DNA from 2 places in the Thalassospira sp. MBR-102 genome. Region 2 is predicted to be linked to the other one. Evidence: predicted binding sites of a transcription regulator. Region 2 holds the regulator's gene; the other holds the start of a gene.
The links. Region 2 encodes LexA, which represses DNA repair genes until DNA is damaged. Its sites were predicted from a motif close to ATGTTCTANTTTGGTTC; they were not measured.
Positions count from the first base shown of each region.

Region 1: the regulator LexA is predicted to act here: its motif matches at 2,600-2,616, upstream of ABIE64_RS07700 (PA0069 family radical SAM protein).

Region 1 is NZ_JBEPTC010000003.1:253,585-261,248, forward strand. It holds gene ABIE64_RS07690 (LysE family translocator) at 1-509, opposite strand, end outside; gene ABIE64_RS07695 (inverse autotransporter beta domain-containing protein) at 873-2,498, shown strand; gene ABIE64_RS07700 (PA0069 family radical SAM protein) at 2,631-3,794, shown strand; gene ABIE64_RS07705 (tyrosyl-tRNA synthetase) at 3,875-4,153, opposite strand; gene ABIE64_RS07710 (AraC family transcriptional regulator) at 4,451-5,305, opposite strand; gene ABIE64_RS07715 (nuclear transport factor 2 family protein) at 5,408-5,809, shown strand; gene ABIE64_RS07720 (hypothetical protein) at 5,912-6,430, opposite strand; gene ABIE64_RS07725 (hypothetical protein) at 6,515-7,321, opposite strand; gene ABIE64_RS07730 (alanyl-tRNA editing protein) at 7,604-7,664, shown strand, end outside.
Region 2 is NZ_JBEPTC010000007.1:97,745-105,408, forward strand. It holds gene gltX (glutamate--tRNA ligase) at 1-374, opposite strand, end outside; gene ABIE64_RS13415 (ComEC/Rec2 family competence protein) at 582-2,633, shown strand; gene lexA (transcriptional repressor LexA) at 2,707-3,414, opposite strand; gene moaC (cyclic pyranopterin monophosphate synthase MoaC) at 3,562-4,062, opposite strand; gene trpC (indole-3-glycerol phosphate synthase TrpC) at 4,062-4,859, opposite strand; gene trpD (anthranilate phosphoribosyltransferase) at 4,856-5,890, opposite strand; gene ABIE64_RS13440 (anthranilate synthase component II) at 5,924-6,496, opposite strand; gene ABIE64_RS13445 (divergent polysaccharide deacetylase family protein) at 6,726-7,664, shown strand, end outside.

The DNA of each region.
Region 1 (7,664 bases), on a different contig from region 2:
ATCGCCGAAAACCAGATGACATTGATGCTGGCATGCACACACACCAGCATGAAGGCCGATGTAATCGCCCCGTCACCGACCGGAATGAATTGCGGAAATGCCGCAAGATAGAAAATCGATACCTTGGGGTTAAGCGCATTGGTCAGAAACCCTTCGCCATACGCCACCAGAAGCGTCCTGCGGCGTTTGGCCGGGGCCACTTCGGCAACGGTTTTAACCCCGCGCCACGCCTCGCGCAGCGCCTTGAACCCGACCCAGCAAAGATATGCCGCACCGGCAATCTTCACCATCATGAACAATTGTGCCGACTGCACGAGGATCACCGAAATCCCTAAAATCGACAATGTGCCATGCAGGTAAAAGGCGGTCACGAAACCGGCAACATTGGCAAAACCTGCCGCACGGCCCGATGTCGGAACGGTTTTGGCAATCAGAACGCCATTGGGGCCCGGTGACATCACCAGAAGGGCGGTGACAAGCGTAAAGCTGACAAACTGTGTCCAATCCATCGGAATGGCTCCATAAAAAGGGTGGCCACGAAACTATAGATGGATTGTAAAAACCGGCAAGCGCGCGATTGTACCGATACATGACAATCGAAAAGGCAATTTAAAAGGTCGACAAAAAGACGGGGCTCAATAGTCCGCTTTTGCGCACCTCGCACTGTTTCCTATCCATAAAACGCAATGGATATCCACTTCGCGCAGGAAAATATCGCATCCCTGCCGTTGCTGTGGCGACCCATGCGCAAATCCCCTAATCCTCGGACTTCCATTTCATGAACTGGCTTAACTGCCGATCTGACTGATGCGCAAAATGCCAGCGATTTTTCCCGCCGCGCATAAGCCAGATCAAAATGATTGAAGACAAAAATGAAAAAATATGCGGTTGGATTTGTCTGTAGCTGCGCCGTCGCTTTCGCGCCATCCGCGCATGCTCAGGACGCAGATGGCGGCAACAAATGGGGACCGCATATCGACCTTGAAGGCAAGGCCGGCACAGACCGCAACCTTGGTGAAACCGATCTGTTCATTCCGCTATGGCAGGATGACGATACCCTGGCCTTTGCCAATATCCGCGCGCGGATGGATGATGCCAACAGTCACGAAGGCAATTTCGGTGTCGGCATTCGCCAGATGCTTGATAGCGGCTGGAATATTGGCGGCTATGGCTATTTTGATCGCCGCCATAGCGCGTATGACAACAAATTCAATCAGGTGACTTTCGGGGCCGAAGCCCTTTCGCTTGACTGGGATTTTCGCGCCAATGCCTATATGCCGGTCGGCAGGACAAGCTATATGGAAGACAGCCTGAGCACGGCGGATTTTTCCGGCACCACGATCATGTACCGTCAGGGCGAAGAACGCGCCCTTCGCGGTTTTGATGCCGAAATCGGCTGGCGCGCGCCATTGTTTGAAGCCACGGCACCACAACAATTGCGCCTTTACGCAGGCGGCTATCGCTTTACCGAAGACGATGTCGACACGCTACAGGGACCTCGCGGGCGGCTTGACCTGACCTTTGATGAAATACCGTTCCTGTGGGAAGGCTCACGCTTTTCGCTGGGGGCTGAAATCCAGCATGACGACCCGCGCGGCACACAAAGCTTTGCCAGCTTCCGCCTGCGCATCCCGCTTCAGGAATTTGGCGACAATCCCAAACCGCGCCTGAACGCTATCGAACGCCGCATGACCGATCCGATCATACGCGACATTGATATCGTCAGTCAGGCAGGGCAATTCACCACTGCGGAGGAAATAACAAGCACGGCCAACGGCAACACCATCACGCTTGTCAGCAGCGCAACAACAGCAAGTGCCGACCTTGCCACGACCATATCATCCGCCGGTGCCAATTCGACCGTGCTCCTGAATGGCAGCTTTGCCAACGTGAACAGCCGCCTTGATGTTCAAAACGGCCAAACCATCATGGGAACGGGCAATCTTGATGTTAAAACACCTTCCGGTCGTACTCTGACCATCACCACACCGGGTGCCAGCCTGAGCGGCCAAGGCGGCACTCCGCCCGGCTTTGGCAGTCCAAGCCATATTTTCAACATGGCCAGCAACAGCCGCCTTGTGGGCGTTACTGTCTCAACCACCTCCGCGGGTGCGACCACAGCAGTGCGGATCAACGGCGTGAATAACGTCGAAATCATCAATAGCACATTGACCAGCAACGCTACGGGCAACACGTCCTTTGGCATACAGGTTATCGGAAACGCACAAAACACGGTCATTCGCGGTAATACGATCACATCCACCAGTAACGATACCTTTGCCTATGCCCTGTCAGTCATCGGATCAGACAACCTCGTCTTCGAGAACAACACACTCAATGTCAGCGGGGCGGCAACCAACCACCTGATCTTCTTTAACCTGAACAATACGAATCTCTCCGGCGCCGGTAACAGCGGCAATGTAAGCACATGCAATGTCGGTGGCGGGACAAACACCGGCTCCATCAGTTTCACGACAGCAACGCCGACCTGCCCGTAATCAGGAAAGCTGTTGATAACCGGATGATGTCAAATCAACGGCCTGCCGCTGTCCGCGTTGACATCGGTGCGGGCAACCTGGGCACTGCGTATTTCGCTTGAATGTTCCTATTTTGTTCTATATTTTGAACATATGCGAAACATCATCGAACCGACATCCGATCACATCGAAACCGCCCAACCGGGCGAAGGATGGAGCCATCCGGATTTTAATCCCGATCTGCTGCCCGCGCGTCGGCAAAAAGGCCGCGGGGCGGTATCGAACATTGATGGCCGCTATGAACGCCATATCCATCAGGCGGTCGATGATGGCTGGATGACCAACCTGATGGAAGATCGTGAAGCGCCGCGCATCCGCACCACCCTTGGCATTGATGGCGCGCGCAGCGTGATTACCAAAAATCAAAGCCCGGACGTGCCGTTTGATCGTTCGATCAATCCTTATCGCGGCTGTGAACATGGCTGCATCTATTGCTTTGCCAGACCAACACACGCCTATCTCGGCCTGTCGCCGGGGCTGGATTTTGAAACAAAGCTTTTCTGGAAGCCCGACGCCCCAGCACTTTTGCGCAAACAGCTCGCCGTCAAAAGCTATATGCCCGCCCCGATTGTCATTGGCACCAGCACCGATCCCTATCAGCCGGTTGAACGTGAAAAGCAACTGACCCGATCCATCATCAAGGTGCTTGGCGATTGCCACCATCCTTTTTCGATCATCACCAAAGGCGCACTTGTCACCCGCGACATTGATCTGATCGCGCCAATGGCCGCAAAAAACCGGGCGTCGGTCGCGGTATCGGTTACAAGCCTTGATCACAGATTGTCCAACCTTCTTGAACCGCGTGCCTCCGCCCCGCACCGTCGGCTTGATGCCATTCGCAAACTTGCCGATGCCGGTATTCCGGTCACGGTCCTGTGTGCGCCGATCATTCCCGGCCTCAATGACATGGAAATCGAAAATCTGGTCGCGGCGGTGCGTGATGCCGGGGCAACGTCCGTATCCCACATCGTCGTCCGCCTGCCGCTTGAAATCGCCGATCTGTTCGAAGAATGGCTTGGCGCCAATTATCCGGACCGCAAGGCAAAGGTCATGTCGCTGATCCGCCAGATGCGCGACGGCGACCGCTATCAATCCGAATTTGGCACCCGCATGCGCGGCACCGGCCCGATTGCCGATCTGATTGCCAGGCGGTTTGATGCCGCACGCAAAAAACACGGCATGACCGGCCGGTCGCTCAACCTTGATTGCAGCGGCTTTGTCCGCCCCAGCGCGAACGGGCAAATGTCGCTGTTCTGATATCACCAGCAACATCGCCCCCTCGCCCCCAAGCCCTGCTCGCGCGACCGGCGGGCACCAAGCCGATCACTCCGCCCCGCTCACTCCGCACGACGGATCAGCATCGTCCTTTGGCCACCAACGGTAAGGCGCAAGATTTCGCCATCATCAAACGCGTAACTCAGGATATGATGATCGGGATCAACAATCTGTCTGTTCTCGATCATGACCGCACCACTTGCGACCAGCTCGCTCGCCGCCGTAATGGTATCGGCAAAACCCGCCATCAGAATAAGCGGCACCACCCCGATCCCGTCTTTCAGGGCATTGGGCGTGAAATCAAGTGTCGGCATACGATCAGCAAGGGAGATATGGGTCATTTTCCGGTTTCCTTGTTGGTGGGGCCACCTCGGGCAAACCGGTTTATGGAAAAAACAAAGGCCGCCCTGGGGCAGCCGGTCTTGGTTTAATTTACAAACACATCAACAGGCGCCGCGCTATGTGCACGACGTAAAATAGGCGTTCTGATGTGTAACAATGTTTTCCATCTTCAAATCATTACGTACCTTATGCTGTCAGGTCAACCCTGATTGCAGCGGCTTTGTCCGCCCCGGCGCTGATGGCCAGATGAAATTGCCGTAAGCCGTGTTACCGACAGGCCCGATCTGGAAATCCCCTTACTGTCCGTCGGGTGCAAAATAGCGTGCAGGCGTTACGCCATAGGTTTTGCGAAATGCTGCAATAAACGCGCTGATATTCTCGTATCCCAGATCGAGTGCGACTGTCGTTACCGATAATCCGCCCGCCAACATCTCAAGGGCCGCAAGCATGCGCGCCCGCGTCCGCCACTGACCAAAACCAAAGCCTGTTTCCCGTAACATGCGTCGCCCCAATGTGCGGCACGGAATTCCGGCCCAGTCGGCCCATTGCGTCATCGACCTGCCATCAGAAAGATCAGCCATCAAGGCTTGCGCCAGACGCACCAGACGAAGATCCTTTGGCATCGGCAATCCTAGTGTTTCCTTTGGGGTTGTCGCAATTTCATCAAGGATAATCCGGGCTATGCGTGCCTCGGCATCCGATTGCGGCCCATCCCCCCAACCCGCAGCACGGCGAATGGCCGCCATCAACAGCTCGCTGGTACGCAACGCCCTTGGGTAATCTGGCAACCCGGCACAAAGGTGGGGACCGACATAAACGCTCCATCCGCGAAACGGCCCGTGCGAAACCAGTCCGTGCTCCATTCCCGGCGGCACCCAGAATGCATTGATAGCAGGGACCACCCATTTACCATGATCGGTCGAGATACTCAGCAATCCTGAAACCGCTCCGATCAACTGCCCCTGCGGATGGGAATGCGCGCCGGTTTCCCGTGGAATTGGGGTCTCGCGCATCACAACCCGGACAGCCAGGCGGGTTTCGCTGCCTGACACAACGTCACCCTCAACGCCCCCCTGTGCACTCCGCGCCTGTGATGACGCAGGCTTTTTCAGCGTCGCAAGAACATCTGGATCGATCAAAAAGTCAGACATGGCCAAAACACCGTATTGATTGGCTTCGATGGGTTAGATTGGCCATATTTCATCACCTATCGTCAAGGTGGCTTGAACCTCTTCAATCAATGGAACAGCACCATGACACATGACGAAACACGCATCTTTCTCGAAAACCTGTTTGGGTTATTGCTCGACCCCGAACGCCCGGCAGAGGATCTGTTGCATCTATTCACATCGGATTATGTTCAGATTGCCGATGGTAAAACACTTGATTTGAAGGATTTCGTCGCACATGCCCGCACGCTGAAATCAATCCTGAAATCCGCGCATGTCCGGTTTGAAAAGATCATCATGTCAAATAACAGCATCGCCGACATCCATATCGTCGATGCCATCAAAAAAGATGGATCAACAATGACATGCAAGGTTCTGACTTTTTACGAAATGCGGGACGGCAAGATTTCCCGGATTGAGGAACTGTCGCATTTGATTGCTGGTGCCAAAGAAGACAGCGATCTGGCCTCGCGGATTGCCCACTGAAATCATCGCCTAAAAAGCCAAGGGCAGCATCAAAATCATGACACGAAAAACGGAGGTGACCTGTTGATCACCTCCGCCTGAAAACCTGCTTTAATGTGCAGCTTAAACCAGTCGATAACGCACGTGGGGGGCCGGACGGGCAATAATTGAAGGATCAATTTCCTGCCCGTCCACGCCTTCCTCCGCGCCTGTATATTCTGTCAAATTCTTGCCTTGGGCGTCGGTGTCGTTCATCGCCATCATGCGCGCGCTTTCGAAAAAGCGAAGACCGCGCTTTTCAAGAACATAAAGCGTTTCCGCACCCCAAGGCCCCGACCAGACCAAACCCGAAAGCGTTTCCATTTCGCGTTCGATCCGGGTCGGCGAAATCGGCCGACCAAGGCATGTGGTCAGCAAAAAGGAAAGTTCGGCTGCCGTCACACCGTCTTCGCAGCATTCCTCGGCCAGAACCGCCATCACCGCCATGGTCACAACCCGAAGAGAAACCTTGCCGGTTTCAATCCCCGGAAAGCGGCTTTGCTGCAGGCTGACGATATCATTGGCGATGCGATCAACGCCCCCACGGATCACATATCGCCCACGCCAGACCCTGCAGCTTGTCCGTACTTCCCATTCCCGCATTTTGTCCCCGCCTGTTTTCATGTCCCACGTCGAGAACGATACATTATCAATACATTACGTCAACCACTTTATAGACTTTTTGTATCATTTAATACAAGCATCACGAAACCACTGATACCCGGTTCCGGTCGCGGCAAATCCCCCGTCCCCGTCAACCGGTTCGATATAGCCCCGCGTGATTGCGCTATGAAAATCACGGCCGAAATTCTTTGGCATGCGCAGATGTTCCTGCCGCCGTAACAGCCGCCGGATATCGTCACGCGTCACAAAGCTGCGCCCGTCGCGGTAATGCAGCCAGATCGCGGCAATCAGGATCGTTTCGGCAAAACCACGTGGTTGCAGACGGGCAATCAGATCGCCCAGACTGCCGATATATCCAATCAGGAAATTCGCCGGATCAATCGCATCCGCAGCACCTTCGCCAAGCAGACCGGCCCCACCGAAATAGCGCCCAACGGCCTGCCCGGCCGCCTGCCCCGTTACGTTTTCCTGTCCAGATGCAGCCTCGCCCGCAATAGCCGACCGGGCCGGTGAAAGCCCCGGGCCGGATCGATCCGACCGCGCCGTTACAGGGAATTGCCCGCCAGCAGGCATTTCCCGCAAAGAGCCACCAGGCCCGAATGACGAAGATGGCGCAGACGGAGATGATGCCGCAGGTAACATGGAAGAGGACGTGGCAGCCGACATAGCAGGCGACATCGAAGCCCCCGAAGAAGCTGCCCCATGATCAACCGCACCGCTCCCTTGCGCCGCCCCCGCCCGCAAACTGGTCGGAGAACCAAACAGGGCCGCCATCACCAAAGGCAGGCGCGCAGGCGGGATCGCACATTCGAGATCCACCGGCCCGAAATCACCTTCGCCCGTCAGTTTGACATGAATAACAGCAGCCAAGTTTCTTTCACCCCCAATTTGGGCCAAGGGGATATCATACATATCGTATCATTATCAACATCAATTCCGAAAATATGTATCAATTTATACACAAACCGAATTCACAAAAACTCCTCGACAAACCAAGCCTTCCGGCAGCACCATGATTTCACTGCAAGATTTCAGACCGGACCATCACCGCGATGCTGCCCAGCCCCACAAAAGGCACATCTGCCGCCTCCCCGATTTAGGCGGCAAACTGACGGTCACGCGATCTGATCGCCACCAAGTATGGAGGAGTCTGTGACCCGCCTTTTATTTCGTGAAGACGCCTATCGCCGGAACTGCGACGCCAAAGTCGTCT
Region 2 (7,664 bases):
CAGGTGCCGTCATATTTCATCGGGCGGCCTTCGGCGCGGGCCTTTTCGCGCATTTCCTGAAGTTCTTGCTGCGAGCAATAGCAATAATAGGCTTTCCCGGCCTTGATCAGTTCATGGGCGACTTCGGCGTGGCGGTCGCGACGGGCGAACTGGAAGGTCGGTTCTTCGTCTGCGGTCAGGCCAAGCCAGCTTAGCCCATCGAAAATGGCTTCGACGGCTTCGGGGGTTGAACGTTCCCGGTCGGTGTCTTCGATGCGCAGCAGGAATTTGCCGCCGGTGTGTTTGGCATAAAGCCAGTTATAAAGGGCGGTGCGTGCGCCGCCGATATGCAGAAACCCGGTCGGAGACGGGGCAAAACGGGTAACAACCGTCATTCACTCTATCCGTTGGCTGGATGTTGTTGCTTGTCGTAATGACTTTTGGCGTGCACGCTATAACACATATGCGGCGGTGTTGCACCACAGCCGATGATAGATAGAAACTGTGCGTCGGGCAGGCTATTGTACATTCGTCGAATAAGTCGTGATGGAATTAATAAAAATCAATATGTTGCGAGAATATTTTCGCAAACAGGATTGTTGTTGGCCGCGCGCAGAAATTCCTGGATCCTGTGCACGGTTATATTCTTCGGGTTGGGATGTGCGGCGTATTTTTCTCTCCCTGCGCGCCTGACGGTACAGCAAAGCGGCCTTGCGGTGATTCTTTTGCTGTCCGGATTGTGGATTTCGCGACGCTGGGTTTTGCCATTCTTTGGCATTCTGCTGCTGGCGGGTTTTTGTGGCGGGTTGCTGATTGCATCCATCCATCTTGAAAGGGCGCCATCCGGGCTTCTGACCAAGACGCTTTACATGACAGAGATCGAGGGCGACATCACGCTTCTGGAACCACGGGGCGGGCGGATGCGCATGACCGTGGCACCAATGCGGATCGCGGGGCTTGAGGACCGGGCATTTGACTGGAAGGTGCGATTGAGCCTTCCAGGTGGCGATGAGCTTTCCGTCGGGGATCATATCGTGGCAACGGCACGGCTGTTTCCGTTGCGCGCGGCGTCCGTGCCGGGCGACCCGGATTTTTCACGCGGATTATATCTGGACGGGATCGGGGCGACCGGGTTTGTTTTCGGCCATAAATATAGTGTGACCAAGAAGGCCGAAACAGGAATGATGCAGCCGGTTTCGGACCGGATCGAAAGTCTGCGCCTGACGATCATGACGGCAATCGATCAGGTCCTTACCGGCGCAGAGGCCGGGATTGCCAAGGCATTGATTGTCGGCGAACGCGGCGATGTCAGTGCGGAAATTGCCGATGATCTTCGCAAATCGGGATTGGCGCATCTTCTGGCGATTTCCGGGCTGCATATGGGGCTTTTAAGCGGGACGGTTTTCTTTTTCCTGCGGTTTGGCATGGCGGCCATTCCCGCCCTTGCGCTGCGGTTTCCGATCAAGAAATGGGCGGCTATCGGGGCGATGTGCGCAGCCGTGATCTATCTTGGCCTGTCAGGGGCCAGTGTGCCGACGCAGCGTGCCTTTGTGACGTTGACGATTGTCTGGATTGCGTTGCTGCTGGATCGGCGGGCGATATCGTTGCGGTTGGTGGCGTTTGCGGCGCTGGTTGTTCTGATCCTGCGGCCCGATGCGGTATTGGGGCCAAGCTTTCAGCTTTCCTTTGCGGCGGTGTCGGTTCTGGTGGCGTTTTATGATGGTCCGGGCAGGCGATGGTTTGACAAGTCGGGGGATCGGTCATGGCTATTCCGGCTTTGGCTGTTTTTTGCCGGGCTGGTGATGACCGGGTTGCTGGTTACGGCGGTGACCGCGCCGATCATCGGGTTTCATTTCGGGCGGATTTCGATGATCGGGATCGTGTCCAACCTGATTGCCATTCCGGTGATGGCGTTCTGGGTGATGCCGCTGATTGTGGCGACGCTTGTTCTGATGCCGTTCGGAGCCGGGGGACTGGCATTGTGGTTGATGAAGCCGGGACTGACATTGTTGATTGAAACCGCAAGCCTTGCCGCCGATCAGGCCTGGGGGCTTTGGCATGTCGAGCAGTTTAGTGCCGTATTTGCCATCGGCATCATGATGGCGATGGCCTGGTGGCTGGTCTGGCGGGGGAACGCGATTGCCCGGTTGGCTGTCATTCCGCTATGCGTGGCGATTGCGGCGCAAATCCTGTATCGCCCGGCGGATATTCTGGTTTCGGGGGATCAGGAAAGCTGGGCAATTCGCGACAGGGTGCGCGACAAACTTGTCCTGCCCGAAGGCATTTCGGATTTTCAGCAGTCGGTCTGGATGGCGCGATTTGGTATCGCCGATCATGATGCCGGCAATGTCATCGAAAAATGCGACGCAACGGTTTGTTCCGTCAGGATCGCCGGACGGCAGGTGATCATTGCCAATGATCTTGCCAATCCGTTCTATGCATGCCGCCATGGCGATATGATCATCAGCCTGAAACGCGATATGCCGCGTGATATCTGTGCGCCGGATGTGACTGTCATCGATGATGACCTGTTGTGGTGGCAGGGGGGCGTCTCGGTTGCGTTGCGGCCCGATGCCGCCCCGGTGATCGAAACCGTGCGTGAAACGTCCGGCATCTGGCCGTGGATTATCATCGGGGGCAGGGTGGTCAAATAAAAAACGCCGCCGGGCAAGGCCGACGGCGTTTCTTTCGGTTTCTTTCGGTTTGTTCGGTTTATTCGGTATTCTATCAGTATTGGCGGAGCAAACCGATCAGACGTCCCTGAATGCGGACACGATCAGGCGACAGCGCGCGCGTTTCATAACGCGCATTGGCCGGTTCCAGCAGAACTTCGCCACGGCCACGTTTCAGGCGTTTCAGAGTGGCTTCGGCGTCGTCGACCAGTGCGACAACGATGGAGCCATCATTGGCCTGTTCGCAACGCTGGATCAGGACGGTGTCGCCATCGAGAATACCGGCATCGATCATCGAATCACCGGAAACTTCAAGCGCATAGTGATCGCCGGTTCCCAGAAGCGCTGCCGGGACCTGCACCATTGTGGTCTGATCGCGAAGGGCCTCGATCGGGGTACCCGCCGCAATCCGGCCAAACAGCGGCAGGGAAACGGATTCACCCGATTCCGAAAAGGCCGAAGGCACGGTTGCCGGTCGATGCGCAGCCTTTCGCGCGGAGGCGATAGAGGTAACATTGTTGGGCGTTTCCGCAGCGTCGTCATCATTATTATCCGGAAGACGCAGGACTTCGAGCGCGCGGGCCCGATGGGCGAGACGGCGAATAAAGCCGCGTTCCTCAAGCCCGGTGATCAGGCGATGAATGCCCGATTTGGATTTCAGGCTCAGGGCTTCTTTCATCTCGTCAAAAGAGGGCGAGATGCCATGATCGCGAAGGTAATTATCGATATAGACCAGCAATTCGTATTGCTTGCGCGTCAGCATGATTTTTTCCGAACCAGTAATAAGAACAAACCGAATACATAAATGTTCTACTTTGGTTCTGCTTGTTCGTCAAGCACCACAACCCGAAAAATCGCCGTTTAAGGGCATTCTTTCGGTCAAGAAACGAAATTTGGGTACTTTCAGGGATCAGTCGGCGGTGAAAGTACCCGACTTTCCGCCTTCCTTGTGGACAACGCGAATATCGGTAATCCGCATGGCTTTATCGACCGCCTTGCACATATCGAACACGGTAAGTGCGGTAACGGTAACGGCGGTCAGGGCTTCCATTTCCACCCCGGTTTTGCCGGTGGTTTTGCAGGTCGCGACAATATCTACCGCATCGGTGGCAGTTGCGAGTTCCAGCGTGACTTCGACCGAGGTCAGGGGCAGGGGGTGGCAAAGCGGGATCAGGTCGGCGGTTTTCTTGGCGCCCATAATCCCGGCAAGCTGGGCGATACCAAGAACGTCGCCCTTTTTATGGCCGCGTTCGGCAATCAGCCGGGCCGTTTCCGCCGACATCAGGACACGGCCCTTTGCGATGGCGACGCGCGCGGTATCGTTCTTGGCCGAAATATCGACCATGACGGCGTTACCAGCGGCGTCGATATGCGAAAGTTTGTCTGCCATGCCTGTGTCTTGTTCCGTTATCAGGCCGCGAGGCCAAGAATATTGCGGGTGGCGGCGGTGACGTCGTCCTGACGCATCAGGCTTTCGCCGATCAGGAAGCATTGCGCGCCGACCTTTGCCATGCGGGCGAGGTCATCGTGCGTGAACAGGCCGCTTTCGGCGACCAGCATCCGGCTGTCATCAACCATGCCAGCGAGTTCTTCGGTCGTGGTCAGGGAGACTTCGAGCGTTTTCAGATTGCGGTTATTGACCCCGAGAAGCTTTGATTTAAGTTTCAGGGCGCGTTCGAGTTCCGGTGCGTTGTGGACTTCTATCAGGACATCCATGCCAAGGCTGTGTGCGGCGTCTTCAAGCTCGGCCGCTTGGGCATCCTCGAGGGCGGCCATGATAAGAAGGATGCAATCGGCACCCAACGCCCGGGCTTCGGTCACCTGATAGGGATCAAGCATGAAATCCTTGCGCAGGACCGGCAGGTCAACCGCGGCACGTGCCGCGATCAGATAGCTGTCATCGCCCTGGAAATAGGGGATATCGGTCAGGACCGACAGGCAGCTTGCCCCACCGGCCTTATAGGCCTGTGCCAGAACGGGCGGATTGAAATCCGGTCGGATCAGGCCCTTGGACGGGGAGGCCTTTTTAATTTCGGCAATCAGGCCGTAACGACCGTCCGCAACCGATGTTTCAAGCGCCCTGATGAAGCCGCGCGGTGCGGATTGTGATCTGGCTGCGGTTTCGAGGTCGGCAAGTGACTTTCGCGCCTTGCAGGCGGCGATGTGGTCGCGTTTGTCGTTACAGATACGTTCGAGTACGTCGCTCACGCTGCGGTCCCCTGATTGGAAATGCGGACTAGTGCCTGCAGGGTTTCTGCGGCTTTGCCGGAATCGATTGCGGTGCGGGCCTTTGCGATGCCATCGGCAAGATCGGTTGCGATGTCGGTCACCACAAGGGCGGCTGCGGCATTCAGCAGAACGATATCGCGATAGGCGCTTTTTTTACCGGCAAGAAGATCGAGAATGGCCTGCGCGTTTGTCTGGGCGTCGCCGCCTTTAAGCGCATCAAGGGTGACGATTTCAAGGCCGTAATCTTCGGGGTTGATTTCAAAGGTCGTGACTGCGCCGTTTTTGACTTCGGCGACAAAGGTCGGGCCGGTTGTTGAAATTTCATCAAGGCCGCTATGACCATAGACAACCCACGCATGTTCCGAACCCAGGCGGTTCAGCACATGGGCAATCGGTTCGACCCATTCACGGGCAAAAACGCCCATGACCTGGCGTTTGGTTTTGGCCGGGTTGGCCAGCGGTCCCAGAAGGTTAAAGATCGTGCGCGTACCCATTTCAACGCGGGTCGGCATCACGTGACGCACCGCCGAGTGATGGCGCGTTGCCATCATGAAGCACAGATTGATTTCCTTTAGCGCCTTTTCGAGAAGCGCCATATCGGCATCAAGATTGACGCCAAGCGCCAGTAGGACATCAGCCGATCCAGATTTTGACGACGCCGCGCGGTTGCCGTGCTTGGCAACGATGGCGCCGCAGGCCGCCGCAACGATTGCCGCCCCGGTCGAGATATTGAAGGTGCCGCTGCCATCGCCACCGGTACCACAGGTATCAACCGCATTGGGCGGGGCGATAATGCCGGTCGCCTTGGAGCGCATGACACGCGCCGCCCCGGTGATTTCATCGACCGTTTCACCGCGCAGCCGCAGCGCCATCAGGAAAGCCCCCATCTGAGACGGCGTTGCCTGACCGGACATCAGAACGTCGAAGGCCTGCTCGGCCTGTTCTTCGTTCAGTTTTTCGCCATTTGCGACTTTGGCCAGGATCGGCTTCAGGTCATATTCAGTCGACATGCGGGTTTCCTCGGTTAGCGGTCCGGTGCGGTTTCATGCGCCGGGGAAGTCTATAAAATTCTTCAAAAGGGCATGGCCATGTTCGGATGCGATGCTTTCGGGATGGAACTGGACACCATGAATCTGATGCTGTTTGTGACGCAGCCCCATGATCAGACCATCCCCGTTTTCCGCCGTGATTTCAAGGCAATCGGGCAGGGTTGCGCGATCAACAACCAATGAATGGTAACGGGTCGCTTCAAACGGGCTGGGCAGGCCGTTAAACACGCTTTTGCCTTCGTGCACCATCGCATCGGTTTTGCCATGCATGCATTCGGGCGCGCGCACGACATTGCCGCCAAAGGCCTGACCGATGCCCTGATGACCAAGGCAGACGCCAAGCAGCTTGACCTTGCCCGCCGATGCCCTGATCAGATCAAGACAGATACCCGCGCGATCCGGATCGCAGGGACCGGGCGAGATCACGATGCCTTCGGGCTTTAAAGCCAGCGCATCAACAACCGAGATTTCATCATTGCGGCGGACGTCGACCTCGGGACCGAGTTCGCGCAGATAGTGCCACAGATTGAATGTGAAGCTGTCGTAATTATCGATGAGGAGATACATCGTGGCGCCGGGCTGTGAATATCAGATCGGGCAGAGAATAAACGGCATTGCCGCTACGTCAAGCGATTGCAAAAACCATTTTCCTGCCATTGTTTGCGGTCTTTGTTTGCGGCTTTAACAGGGTGCTAACCTGATCGGGTTTAAAAGCTTCCAAACACAAGCCGGGATAATTGGCGTATAATCACCATATGGGTAACACGACCCAGCAAACGAGACTGGAGACCAGAGCGTGGCACGCCGGGCACAACCCGCCAAAAAGAAAAAAGCGGCACCGCGAAAAACAGGCCGTAGCAAGGCTGCACCGAAAAGAAAATCGGGCGGCATTGGCCGTTTCATGCTGGGCGGTGCGATTGTTGCGGGGGCCATTTCGGCATTCATTGCAGCAGGCAGTATGCTTGAGCTGGATCGCGCATCGCGTGATCTTGGCGAACGGGCCGCAAATTCCGAACCGGAATATACGCCGACACCGGCCCAGGTACCGGAAAGCCGCAATTATGATTTCAGCGAAAGCAACGGCAATCGCGACCGGACCGGATATATGGTCGGTGAACGTGTGCCGGGTGAAAAAACTGCGCCCGAAACCAGACAACCGCAGAAGGCACCGGTCACAAAGTCGCCTGAACCTGCCGTGTCGCCCGATACCGGCGGGATCAGCGGGGGCGCGCATAGTGATGGTCCGCCGCCATGGCAGAAATTCGCAGCCCTTACCCCCGATACGGGAACCGCACCGGTTATCGCGATTGTGATTGATGATGCGGGCCTTGATCAGCCGCGCACGGCGCGCACTATAGGGCTGCCCGGGCCGGTGACGATTTCCTATCTGCCCTATGCGCGCGACCTTCAGCGTCAGGTGAATGATGCGCGCGGGCGTGGGCATGAAGTGATGCTTCATATGCCGATGGAGCCGTCGTCGGCATTGGTCGATCCAGGTCCGCATGCGTTGCGCACCGGATTTGACCGCGACAAGATATTGGGCGAGATGACCTGGATGCTGGACCGGTTTGATGGCTATGTCGGTGTGAATAATCACATGGGCAGCAAATTCACATCCGATCCGGAACGCATGCAGGTGGTGATGGAGGTGATGAAATCACGCGGGCTTCTGTTCCTTGATTCCAAAACCAGTGCCAAGTCGGTCGGATTTTCGATGGCACGCCAATATGATGTC